DNA from 2 places in the Rhodovulum sp. MB263 genome. Region 2 is predicted to be linked to the other one. Evidence: riboswitches for the same ligand, from Rfam matches in the RefSeq annotation. Region 2 holds a riboswitch; the other holds the start of a gene.
What was found. A riboswitch is a leader RNA that binds a small molecule or an ion and turns the genes downstream of it on or off. The one in region 2 is predicted to bind thiamine pyrophosphate.
Positions count from the first base shown of each region.

Region 1: another riboswitch for thiamine pyrophosphate. It lies ahead of thiB (thiamine ABC transporter substrate binding subunit); the one in region 2 lies ahead of B5V46_RS10435 (NUDIX hydrolase).

Region 1 is NZ_CP020384.1:3,758,274-3,763,803, reverse strand. Features, by position in the region: gene B5V46_RS17590 (ATP-binding cassette domain-containing protein) at 1-645, opposite strand, end outside; gene B5V46_RS17585 (ABC transporter permease subunit) at 632-2,206, opposite strand; gene thiB (thiamine ABC transporter substrate binding subunit) at 2,182-3,180, opposite strand; TPP riboswitch at 3,221-3,322, opposite strand; gene aroC (chorismate synthase) at 3,439-4,539, shown strand; gene B5V46_RS17570 (hypothetical protein) at 4,630-5,220, opposite strand; gene B5V46_RS17565 (zinc ribbon domain-containing protein YjdM) at 5,417-5,530, opposite strand, start outside.
Region 2 is NZ_CP020384.1:2,238,697-2,244,226, reverse strand. Features, by position in the region: gene uvrB (excinuclease ABC subunit UvrB) at 1-124, shown strand, start outside; gene B5V46_RS20865 (PhzF family phenazine biosynthesis protein) at 184-420, shown strand; partial or broken gene B5V46_RS20860 (PhzF family phenazine biosynthesis protein) at 404-826, shown strand; gene thiD (bifunctional hydroxymethylpyrimidine kinase/phosphomethylpyrimidine kinase) at 1,227-2,048, opposite strand; gene B5V46_RS10435 (NUDIX hydrolase) at 2,045-2,527, opposite strand; TPP riboswitch at 2,528-2,656, opposite strand; gene B5V46_RS10430 (NAD(P)/FAD-dependent oxidoreductase) at 3,708-4,880, opposite strand; gene B5V46_RS10425 (cytochrome b/b6 domain-containing protein) at 5,067-5,530, opposite strand, start outside.

The sequences.
Region 1 (5,530 bases), 1.5 Mb from region 2:
TCCTGTCGGCCGGGGCGGATGGGCCCGGCCCTCGGCCACCAGGACTGTCTCGTCGGCGATGGCGCGGGCATCGGCCGGGTCATGCGTCACGAACAGCAGGGTGGCCCCGGTCTCGCGGGCAAGCTCGGCCACCAGATCGAGCATCCCGGCCTTGAGCGCCGGGCCGAGCGCAGCGAAGGGTTCGTCGAGCAGCATCAGGGGCCGGCCGCGCAGCAGCATCCGCGCCAGCGCCACCCGTCCGCGTTGCCCGCCCGAGAGCGCGGCCGGTTTCCGGGCGCCGAGCCCGCCGAGCCCGACCCGGTCGAGCGCGGCCTCGACCGCGCGGTTCTGGGCCGGGCCAAGGCGCAGATCGGGCCGGAGGCCGAGCCCGACATTCTGGGCCGCGGTCAGGTGCGGAAAGAGGTTGTTGTCCTGAAACAGCACCGAAAGCGGTCTGTCGCCGGGGCCGAGCGGGCCGAGATCGCTGCCTTGCCAGAGCACCCGGCCGCGGTCGGGCGCGAGAAAGCCCGCGATGGTGTCGAGCAGTGTCGACTTGCCTGCGCCCGAGGGCCCGAGCAGGGCCACGATCCGGCCCGGCGCTATGGTCAGCTCTGCCGCGAGGGCGAAGCTGCCCTGCCGGATCGAGAGGTCTTCAAGGCTCAGCACGGGCGCGTCCTCCGCGGTCGAAGATCCAGAACAGCCCGAGGCTGAGCGCCAGCAGCAAAAGGGCGGCGGCGGCGGCGCTCTCCATCCGGTAGGCCGTCATCAGCCCGTAAAGCTGCAAGGGCAGGGTGGCATGGCCCGGGTCTGAAAACAGCGCGATCACCCCCAGATCGCCCATCGACAGCGCCGCCGCCAGTCCGAGCGTGAAGCCGATGGGCCGACGGAGGCGCGGCAGCAGCATCAGCCGGAGCCGCGCGCGCCCGGTCATGCCGAGGCTGTCGGCGAGGCGGCCATGGCCGCGTTCGGCCTCGGCCACGGCCGGCACCAGCGCACGCAGCGCGAAGGGCAGGCTCATCGCGGCATTGACGGTCGCGGTGACCGGCAGTGCCAGAAGCCTCGGATCGGCCAGCGGGAAGAGCAGGATGAACAGCCCGGTTCCCATCACCAGAGGCGAGGCGGCGATGGTGAGCGTTCCCGCCGCCTGGATCGTCCGGCCGGTGAGACCGCCGAGCCGGTCGATGGCGATGGCCATCGGCAGCGCCAGCGCCAGTGTCAGCGCGGCCGAGCCGAGCGCCACGGCCAGCGAGCGCAGTGCCGCGGCATAGACAGAGGCGGGCAGGCCGGGCAGGCCCGGCAGGCCGCGCAGCGCCACCATGGCAAGCGGCAGGATCAGGAACAGCGCGGCCAGCGCGAGGCAGGCCATGTCCTGCAGCCGCAGCCAGCGTCCGTCCGGCCCGATCTGCGGCACGGGTCTGTCGAGCCCCGGGCCGAAGGCGCCCGGCACCGCGATGGCGAAGGCAACAAGTGCGGCCGCGACCGAGATCCCGACCTGGATCAGCGCCAGCCAGGCGGCACGGCCCAGGTCGAATTCGAAGCGGAAGGCCTGATAGATCGCCAGCTCGACCGTGGTTGCGCGGGGGCCGCCGCCCAGCGTCAGGGCGACCGCGAAGCTGGTCAGGCAGATCAGGAAGACGACGAGGAATGTGCCGGGCAGGACTTCGCGCAGCATCGGACGCTCGAGATGACGAAAGCGGTCGGCGGGGCCGAAGCCGAGGGCGGCCGCCAGCCGGAACCGTTCGGCCGGGATCGCGAGCCAGCCCTGCAGGACCAGCCGCGTGGCAAGCGGCAGGTTGAAGAAGACATGAGCCAGCACGACGCCCCCGGGTCCGTAGATGTCGACGGGGCCCAGTCCGAGCGGCGCGAGCGCGGTCGACAGAAGGCCGCTGCGGCCGAAGACGGCCAGAAGTCCCATCACCGCGACGATGACCGGCAGGATGAAGGGCGCGCCCAGAAGGGTGATCAGCACGCCCCGGCCCGGAAAGCGGCGCCGGGCCAGCGCCCGGGCCACCGGTACCGCCAGCAGACTGCTGAGCGCGGCCGAGGCGAGCGCCTGGAGAAGCGTGAAGCGCACCGCCGCCAGATCGGCGGCGCCAAGCCCGGCCCCGCCCGGCTCGGCGCGCCAGGCCACGGCCAGGATGGTGCCGAGCGCGAGCGTCAGCGCCAGTGCGGCGGTGCCGATCCCGATCCCGGTTGCAGTGCCTAGCGGCTGAGCGCGTCGCGCCATTCGGCGAGGGCCTCGTTCCGGATCCGCGCGGCCTCGTCCGGGGGGAAGAGCAGCGCGGTATCGGGCTGGATCAGGGTCTCGAAGCCCGCCGGCAGCCCGGCTTCAGGCGTGGCTGCGGGATACATCCAGTTGGTGGTGGGGATCGCTGCCTGGAACGGCTCGCTCAGCATGAAGTCGAGGAATTGCCGCGCCAGCTCGGGTTGGTCGGACGAGGCCAGGATGCCGGCCACCTCGATCTGCAGGTAATGGCCCTCGTCGAAGCGCGCGGCGGCCTTGGTATCGTCATCTTCGGCGATCAGGTGATAGGCGGGCGAGGTGGTGTAGGACAGCGCCATGTCGGCCTCGCCGTCGATGAACAGGCCATAGGATTCTGTCCAGCCCTTGGTGACGGTCAGGATATGCGGCGCAAGCCCTTCCCAGATCCCGGGTGCGCGGTCGCCATAGGCGGCCTTGATCCAGAACAGGAGCCCCAGCCCCGGGGTCGAGCTGCGCGGGTCCTGGATCACGATCTTCAGATCCCCTGGCGCGGCGATCAGCGCCTCGAAGCTCGTCGGCGGCTCGGCCAGCCGGGTCCTGTCATAGACGAAGGCGAAATAGCTCCAGTCATAGGGCAGGAACAGCGGGTCGTCCCAGGCGACCGGCAGGTCGAGCCGGTCGGGGTCCTGGCTATGGGGCGCGAACAGCCCGGTTTCGGCGGCGGCTGCGGTGAGGTTGGTGTCGAGGCCCAGCACCAGATCGGCCCGGCTGCGCGTGCCTTCGAGCCGGAGCCGGGCCAGGAGCGCCGCGCCATCGCCTGCGGCCACGAAATTCAGCTCGCAGCCGCATGTCGCCTCGAAAGCGGCCTCGACGATCGGGCCGGGGCCCCATTCGGCCACGAAGCTTTCATAGGTGTAGATCGTCAGCACGGGCCGGTCTTCCGCGGATGCGGGCAGGGCGGCTGCGGCGAGAGCCGCTGCAATGAATGGGATACGCATGGTCCTCCTCCAAAGATGGGGGCGGACGGGCAAGGGTGGAAATCTGTCCAGGGGCCTTCCCTCCGCCGGTTCTAACCGGGTCAGGTTCAACGGGTTTGCGGGTTGCGCATCTCAGCCCCTGTGGGCACCCCGAGGTGAGCGCAACGCTAGCGCCCCGGTCCCGGCTTCGCAAGCCAAACCCCCAGCCAAACACCAAGCCAAACCCCTTGAGAGGCGGACCTCCGGCGGGTATGCCCATGGGCCAAAGGAGATCGCCCCATGAGCCTGAACACCTTCGGCCATCTGTTCCGCGTCACCACCTGGGGCGAAAGCCACGGACCCGCGCTTGGCGCGACGGTCGACGGCTGTCCGCCCGGCATCGCGGTCGATGTGGCGATGCTGCAGCACTGGCTCGACCGGCGGCGGCCCGGCCAGAGCCGCTTTACCACCCAGCGCCAGGAGCCCGATGCCGTCGAGATCCTGTCGGGCGTGTTCGAGGGACAAAGCACCGGCACGCCGATCCAGCTCATGATCCGCAATACCGACCAGCGCTCGAAGGATTACGGCGAGATTGCCCGGAGCTTCCGGCCCGGCCATGCCGACATCACCTACTGGCAGAAATACGGTATCCGCGACTATCGCGGCGGCGGCCGCTCCTCGGCGCGCGAGACCGCGGCCCGGGTCGCGGCGGGCGGCGTGGCGCGGGCCGCGCTGGCGGCGCTGGTGCCGAACCTGAAGATCACCGGCTACATGGTGCAGATCGGTCCCCATGCCATCGACCGCGCCCGCTTCGACACCGACGAGATCGAGCGCAATCCGTTCTGGGCGCCCGACAGGCTGGCGGCCTCGGAATGGGAAGGCTATATCGACGCGCTGCGCAAGGCCGGCAATTCGGTCGGCGCGGTGGTCGAGGTCGTGGCCTCGGGCGTGCCCGCGGGGCTCGGCGCACCGATCTATGGCAAGCTCGACACCGATCTGGCGGCCGCGATGATGAGCATCAATGCGGTGAAGGGCGTCGAGATCGGCGATGGCATGGCGGTGGCCGCGCTGAGCGGGGTCGAGAATGCCGACGAGATCACCATGGGCCCTGACGGGCCGGTCTATGCCTCGAACCATGCCGGCGGCGTTCTCGGGGGCATCTCGACCGGGCAGGACGTGGTGGTCCGTTTCGCGGTCAAGCCGACCTCGTCGATCCTGACACCCCGGCGGAGCGTCACTGTCGCGGGCGAGTCGACCGAGGTGGTGACCAAGGGGCGCCACGACCCCTGTGTCGGCATTCGGGCGGTGCCGGTGGGCGAGGCGATGATGGCCTGCGTCCTGCTCGATCATCTGCTGCTGCATCGCGGCCAGATCGGCGAAAGCCGGGGCCGGATCGGCTGACCTGATCGCGGCCTCGGGTGGCGGTTTCCTTTGCAACGGGCGCCCTCCGGGGCCGCCCGTTTTCTGTTCTCTCGCGTCGCAGGGCCCGGCCTAGCCGCGGCCGCGCCAGAAGAACTCGCGTCCGAAGGAATACAGCACGCCCGAGCTGAACAGCACGCAGAGCAAGCCGACGATCTCGAGCACGCCGCCGATCCAGGACAGCAGCGGCCATTCGGGCAGGAGGCGGCCGACGGCCACCATCACGAGGCCCGCCAGCCCGAGCAGGGCGAAATCGCGCGCCATCGCGGCAGGGCTTTTCCAGCCCAGCGTCTCCAGCATCGAGAGTTTCGAGGCGCCTTCCGTCTGTTCATCGGCGGGGTCGGGCTCGCGCAGCGCCGGAAGCTGGATCGGCTTGTCCGAAATCTCGGCCCCGGTCGAGGCCGCAGCCGCCATGCCGGGCTGCGGGCCGGGGGTGGGCTGTTCGGCAGGGCGGCCGCGGCGTGGCAGGGCGGGTAGCCAGCGCTTCATCTTCTCGGGATAGCGCATATAAAGGATGCAGGCCGCCGCGACGGCCACCAGAACCAGCGCCAGGATGCTGAACCAGGGGCCGATCAGGACCCCGAGCAGCGCAAGAAGATAAAGCACCAGCAACAGGAGCGCGATACGGCCTCCCTGGCCGAGAAGCTTCCGTAGAGACGGCATGGGGCACCTCACTGGCTGATTGCTGCAGTTTCTGACCGCATATGGGAGGATTCAATGGCAAATGTCAGTGGCAGTTTGCCGCGCAGGCAGGATGGCGGGGCCCTGCGACTGGCGCGGTCCGGTCCTTCGCCCGCCTGTCCGGGACGGTTGCGGCTGGACGTCCGTCCCGCAAGGCGCCGCGCTGACGGAGGCGACGCTAGTCCTGCACCTTCTTCACGAATTGCGATTTGAGGCCCATCTTGCCGAAGCCCGGGATGGTGCAGTCGATATCGTGATCGCCCGCGACCAGACGGATGCCACGCACCTTGGT
Region 2 (5,530 bases):
CGACGACCCGCTGGCGCGGCAATCGGCCGTCGAAGAGGCGGTCGAGGCCTCGGCCCGGTCCAAGGGCCGCTCGACCGCGGGGCGCCCGGGGCAGCGGGGCGGAACGCGTCGCCGCCATTCGTGAGGTCCGACATGCCGGAGCGGCAGGCTCCGGAGGGCACCTGATGATCATGTACCAGGTCGATGCCTTCGCCGACGAGGTCTTGTCCGGAAAACCCGGCGGCCGTGCTGCTCTTGCCGGACTGGTTGGACGAGGCGCTGATGCGGGTGATCGCGCGCGAGAACAATCTGGCCGAGACCGCCTTTGCGGTCGGCCGCGCCGAAGGCGGCTGGGAGCTGAGATGGTTCACGCCTACGCAGGGAGGTCGATTTCTGCGGCCATGCCACGCTTGCGGCCGCGCATGTGCTGATCGCCCATGAGGGCCAGGCGCCGCCCCCGAGCTTTCACACCCGGACCGGCGTTCTGCATGTAGGCGCGGACCCGTCCGGCTATCGCCTCGATCTGCTCCGTCTCGATCCGGAGTCGCTGGAGGCATTGTCCGCAGAGATCGCGCCACAGCTCGCCGACGGGGCGATTGCGATCTTCCGGACTTTCGAGAACATCTTCGTGGAGCTGGAGGGGGCGGACCGGGTTCGCGACTTCGTTCCCGATCTGGCGGCGATTGCCGGGCTCGGGCCGGTCGGTCTGGTGATCACCGCGCGCGAAAGGCCGGGAGGCCGCGCCGATTTCGTGTCGCGCTGTTTCGTTCCGGGGGCCGGTATTCCCGAAGATCCGGTTACCGGCTCCATTCATGCCACCCTAATGCCCTATTGGGCGGACCGGCTGGACCGCACCAGACTGACGGCCTGTCAGGCCTCGGCGCGTGGCGGATGGCTGGGTTGCGAACTGGCCGGTAGCCGCGTGATGGCAGGCGGGGCCTGCCGTCACCTTCATGAAGGCCAAGATCTCCCTTCCCGGGGCCGAGCGCTTCGGCGCGTGACCGGGGCGGGCAGGGCGGGCGTCCTACAACCGGGGGTGTTCACTTGTGGCAAGGCGCAAACACGTTCCGTTCGCCCGGCGAGGGTCGGATCGCAGGCTCCTGACGCGCACGATCACCCCGCCCGGCCTGTAGAGGTTGGTCGGGCCGGGCCCGGACCGGTCCGCGCCTCTACAGCCGAACCGCCGGAGCCGGTCGTCCGCGCCCCGTCCGCGCCTTCCCCGCCCGGCGGAACGCCTGAAGGCCGCGTCAGACGACAGGGGGCCGGTGATCGGACCAGAGCGCGTGGAAGTGATGCACCGGCCCGTGGCCATGGCCGACATCGAGGGCCTCGCTCGCTGCCAGCGCGTCGTGAAGATATGTCTTGGCCGTGCCCACGGCCTCGACCATGTCGCGGCCGGGCAAGAGCGCGGCAATCGCCGAGGACAGCGTGCAGCCGGTGCCATGGTCATTCGTCGTGACCAGGCGTGGGGCGGCGAAGCGGGTGATGCCCTCGGGGCCCGCCAGCAGGTCAGTGCTTTCGGCGCTGTCTGCGAGATGGCCGCCCTTGAGCAGCACCCATTCCGGCCCCATGGCCAACAGGTCGGGCAGGGCGGCCTGCATGGCCTCTGCCGTCCAGTCGTCTTCGCGTCCGAGCAGCACCGCCGCCTCGGGCAGGTTCGGGGTCATGATCCTTGCCAGCGGCAGGAGCCGCTCGCGCACCGCCGCGACCGCCTCGGGCGCAAGCAGCGCGTGACCGCTCTTGGCCACCATGACCGGGTCGAGCACGATATTCCCGACCGCGTGATGGCTCAGCCGGTCCGCCACGGCTTCGGCGATCGCGGCATTCGCGATCATGCCGATCTTGACCGCGTCGATGCGCACATCGTCGAGCACGGCGTCGATCTGCTCGGCCACGAAGCCCGGATCGAGCGCGACGAAGGATCTCACGCCCTGGGTGTTCTGCGCGACGACGGCGGTGATGGCAGAGCAGGAATAGGCGCCAAGTGCCGAGAAAGTCTTGATGTCTGCCTGGATGCCGGCGCCTCCGGACGGATCGGTGCCGGCGATTGTTAGGATGTTGGCGATCATGATTGCATCTCCTGCATCAACATGGCGGCCTGCGCCGCGACCTCGGCGACATCGAGGCTCAGCGCAAGCTCGGTATCGGCAAATGTGTCCAGGTCGACCCAGCGCGCCTCGAGCGCATCGTCGCCCGCGACAGGCTCGCCGGCCGTCCAGCGGCACAAGAGGGCGATCAGGATGAAATGGCTGCGCAGGGCGCCCGAGGCGTCGCGATCGAAGGCATCCAGCGCGGTGAGGACGCGCAGCGGTTCGGCACGAATGCCGGTCTCTTCGGCCAGCTCCCGCAGGGCCGCCTCCGTCACGGTCTCGCCGCGGTCGATTTTTCCGCCGGGAAAGCCCCAGCGGCCGGCATCGGGCGGATTGGCCCGGCGGACCAGAAGGACCTGCCTGGCGCGGATCACCACCGCGATGGCCGCGGGGATGGGGCGTTCGGGGATGCTGGGGAAGGGCAAGGCCGCCTCATATGCTGCGGCCGGCAAGGGCAAGAGAGCGTTCCTGTCCTGTCCCTTCGCCGGCATGATCCGGATCAGGTTCGAAGGGTCACTGCGCTGCGCCGGGCCATGGCCGTGCCTGCAGACTCTCAGCCCCATGCCGGGGCTCCCCTAGGTGTCGGCGAGACTATCAGGATAAGCGGCGAGTTCAACGCGTCTGTTGCGATGCGCGCGCCGTTCCCGGGCCTTTTCTCTCGGCGGGGCCTTCGCCGACAGAGGGCTGCGCAACTGGCCCGCTTGCTCAGGTACGGATCGCGTTCAGTGAATTATAAATATTAAATATCAGGCTAATATAGTCCAATATTAATGTTTTGGGTTAACATGATGCCGGTCGGTGTGTCCGGGCGGGATGGAACCGTTTTTGCCGGCACTGCCGACCGATGGGGCTGTCCTGTGACTGGCCGGCGAGCCTCCGTGCAATTCGTTTCGCCGCCATGCGATCAGGCGGTCCATGGCGGCGTAAGTCGAGCCTCTGGTTCCGCTCAAGACGGAAATCTCATCGGTCCTGTCGACCGTGAGGCCGCAGGCGGGCGTCGGCTCGGTATCGTCGATCAGGCTGCTGAGCGTTCTTTTCCAGCCGAGCGCGCGGCGTGCCGACGATCCTGCAGCGCGGTCTCGACGCGCTGTTGCCGGTGATCGCCCTGCCTTTTCTGGCAGGGGGCTCCATGTGCTCGTCGCGGTCATTCCCCGGTGCCACCGCCGGGATGGATGGGGGCCGATCTCCAGGACGTTGAGCCTCGCCCTCGTGCGCGTCCGGGCAGAAGGAGCGCATCCGGCGGTGCCTCCTTGGCTGGGGCGGGGTGGGGCCGGGATGTCTGATGTCGGTCCGGCCGGGGTTGGACGCGCGCGGCAGGGCCCTGCTGACGGGGCTGTTCGACAAAGATACCGTGTCTTCGCCCTGGTCACATGCGTCTCGGTGCCGGGCGTGCCGCCCGATCTCGTTGACCTTCCGGGCCTCGTCCCACATGGCTGCGGCGCGCTTTCCCGTCGCGACGACCGCCCGGTTCTGCCGGTGATGCGCGGGCGCCGCGCCGCGCCGCGCTCTGCCCCGGCGCCTTTGCAGGCCAGAGGTGTCTGAAAGGCATGGGAGGAAAGGGCGGGGGCGGTCTGCGGGTCGGCCTGCCTGTCATGACCGCCGGGGGCGGGAGCGGCGGTGTCGCGGCAAGGGGCGCGGTCAGTTCCGGCGCCGCTCGGCAATCGCCATGCCCGCCGCCCGGCCCGAGGACCAGGCCCATTGGAAATTGTAGCCGCCAAGCCAGCCGGTGACATCGACGGCCTCGCCGATCACATGCAGGCCGGGCACGGCCTTCGCTTCCATCGTGCGCGAGGACAGCGCTTCGGTCGAGATCCCACCCGCCGTGACCTCTGCCTTGGCATAGCCCTCGGTGCCGGTGGGGTGGAATGTCAGCCGGGTAAGCGGGGCTGCCGCGCGCTCCAGATCGGCGTCCGAACAGTTCGCAAGCTGTTTCTCCAGGCCGATCTGAGTGGCCAGAAGCTCGGCCAGACGGTTCGGAAGCTGCTCGCTCAGGGCGGCGCGCAGCCGGGCACGCGGCATCTGCCGCCGTGCCTCGCGCAGCATGTCGAGGGCGTTCTCGATCAGCGTCAGTTCGACCGCTGCGCCGGGGGTCCAGTAGGACGAGACCTGCAGGATCGCGGGACCCGACAGCCCGCGATGGGTGAACAGCGCGGCTTCTCGGAAGCTGGCCGACCCGACCCGCGCGATCACCGGGCAGGACAGGCCGGCAATGGCCCGGAAGGCCGCGTCGTGCGGGCCCAGCGTCAGCGGAACCAGCGCGGGGCGCGGCGGCACGACGGCAAGCCCGAAGCGCTCGGCGATCTGGTAGGCAAGGCCGGTCGCGCCCATCTTCGGGATCGAGGGGCCGCCGGTCGCGATGACGAGGTTCGCGGCGCTGGCGCCAGCCACCCGGTAGCGTCCGTCGCCATGGCCGATCTCGCCGATCTTCGTCCCGAGCCGGATATCGACCCCGCCCCGGGCGCATTCGTCGAGCAACATGGCCAGGATCTGCCGGGAGGAGCCGTCGCAGAACAGCTGTCCCAGCGTCTTTTCATGCCAGGCGATGCCATGGCGTTCGACCAAAGCGAGGAAATCCCACTGGGTATAGCGGGCGAGGGCGGATTTCGGGAAATGCGGGTTCCCGGACAGAAAGCACGCCGCCTCGGCACCGGTATTGGTGAAGTTGCAGCGGCCGCCGCCGGAAATCAGGATCTTCTTCCCGGCCTTGTCGGCATGGTCGAGTACAAGCACCCGCGCTCCGGCCTGTCCGGCCGTTGCCGCGGCCATCAGCCCGGCTGCTCCGGCGCCCAGCACGATCGCATCATAATCCATGCACGCCCTCTACGCCGACGGACATCCCGGCAAAAGGGGCCATCGCATCTGCCGAAGGTTTCGGGAGAGCTCGGAGCTTGGCGGTTCCTCACCGGGGAGCGGCCGTCTGCCAGAGCCTGCGCCTTTCGGCGGTTCTGGCGGGAAACGGGGCGCGGCCTGAGCAGGCCAGGTCGCGCCCGCGCGCGTTCAGGGTTTCTTGCGGACGGTTTTCCGGCCGGTGATCATGGGCTTGACGAGGTTCTCGCCCTTCCACTTGCTGTAGAAGAGGATGGCCGCGACATGCAGCCCGACCAGCCCCAGCACCACCCAGCCAAGCTGGACATGGAAGCTGAGCGCCGCGCGGGTGGTCTCGGAGCCCACATATTTCGCCAGCGGCCCGACATTGATGTAATCGTCGGGGTCGACGAACAGGCCCGATCCTGCCTGAAGCAGCAGCACCGCCAGCAGCACGAAGACGAAAAGCCCGCCAAGTGGGTTATGCCCGGGCCAGTAGGACGGCTTCCTGCTGAACATCCCGAAGACGTATTTCAGGATCGCGACCGGGCCATAGGCGAAGTTTGCGAACCGGGCATGCTCGGGGCCCCAGAGGCCCCAGAGCAGCCGGAAGGCCAGAAGGCCGAGCACCGTGTAACCGAACCAGAAATGCAGGG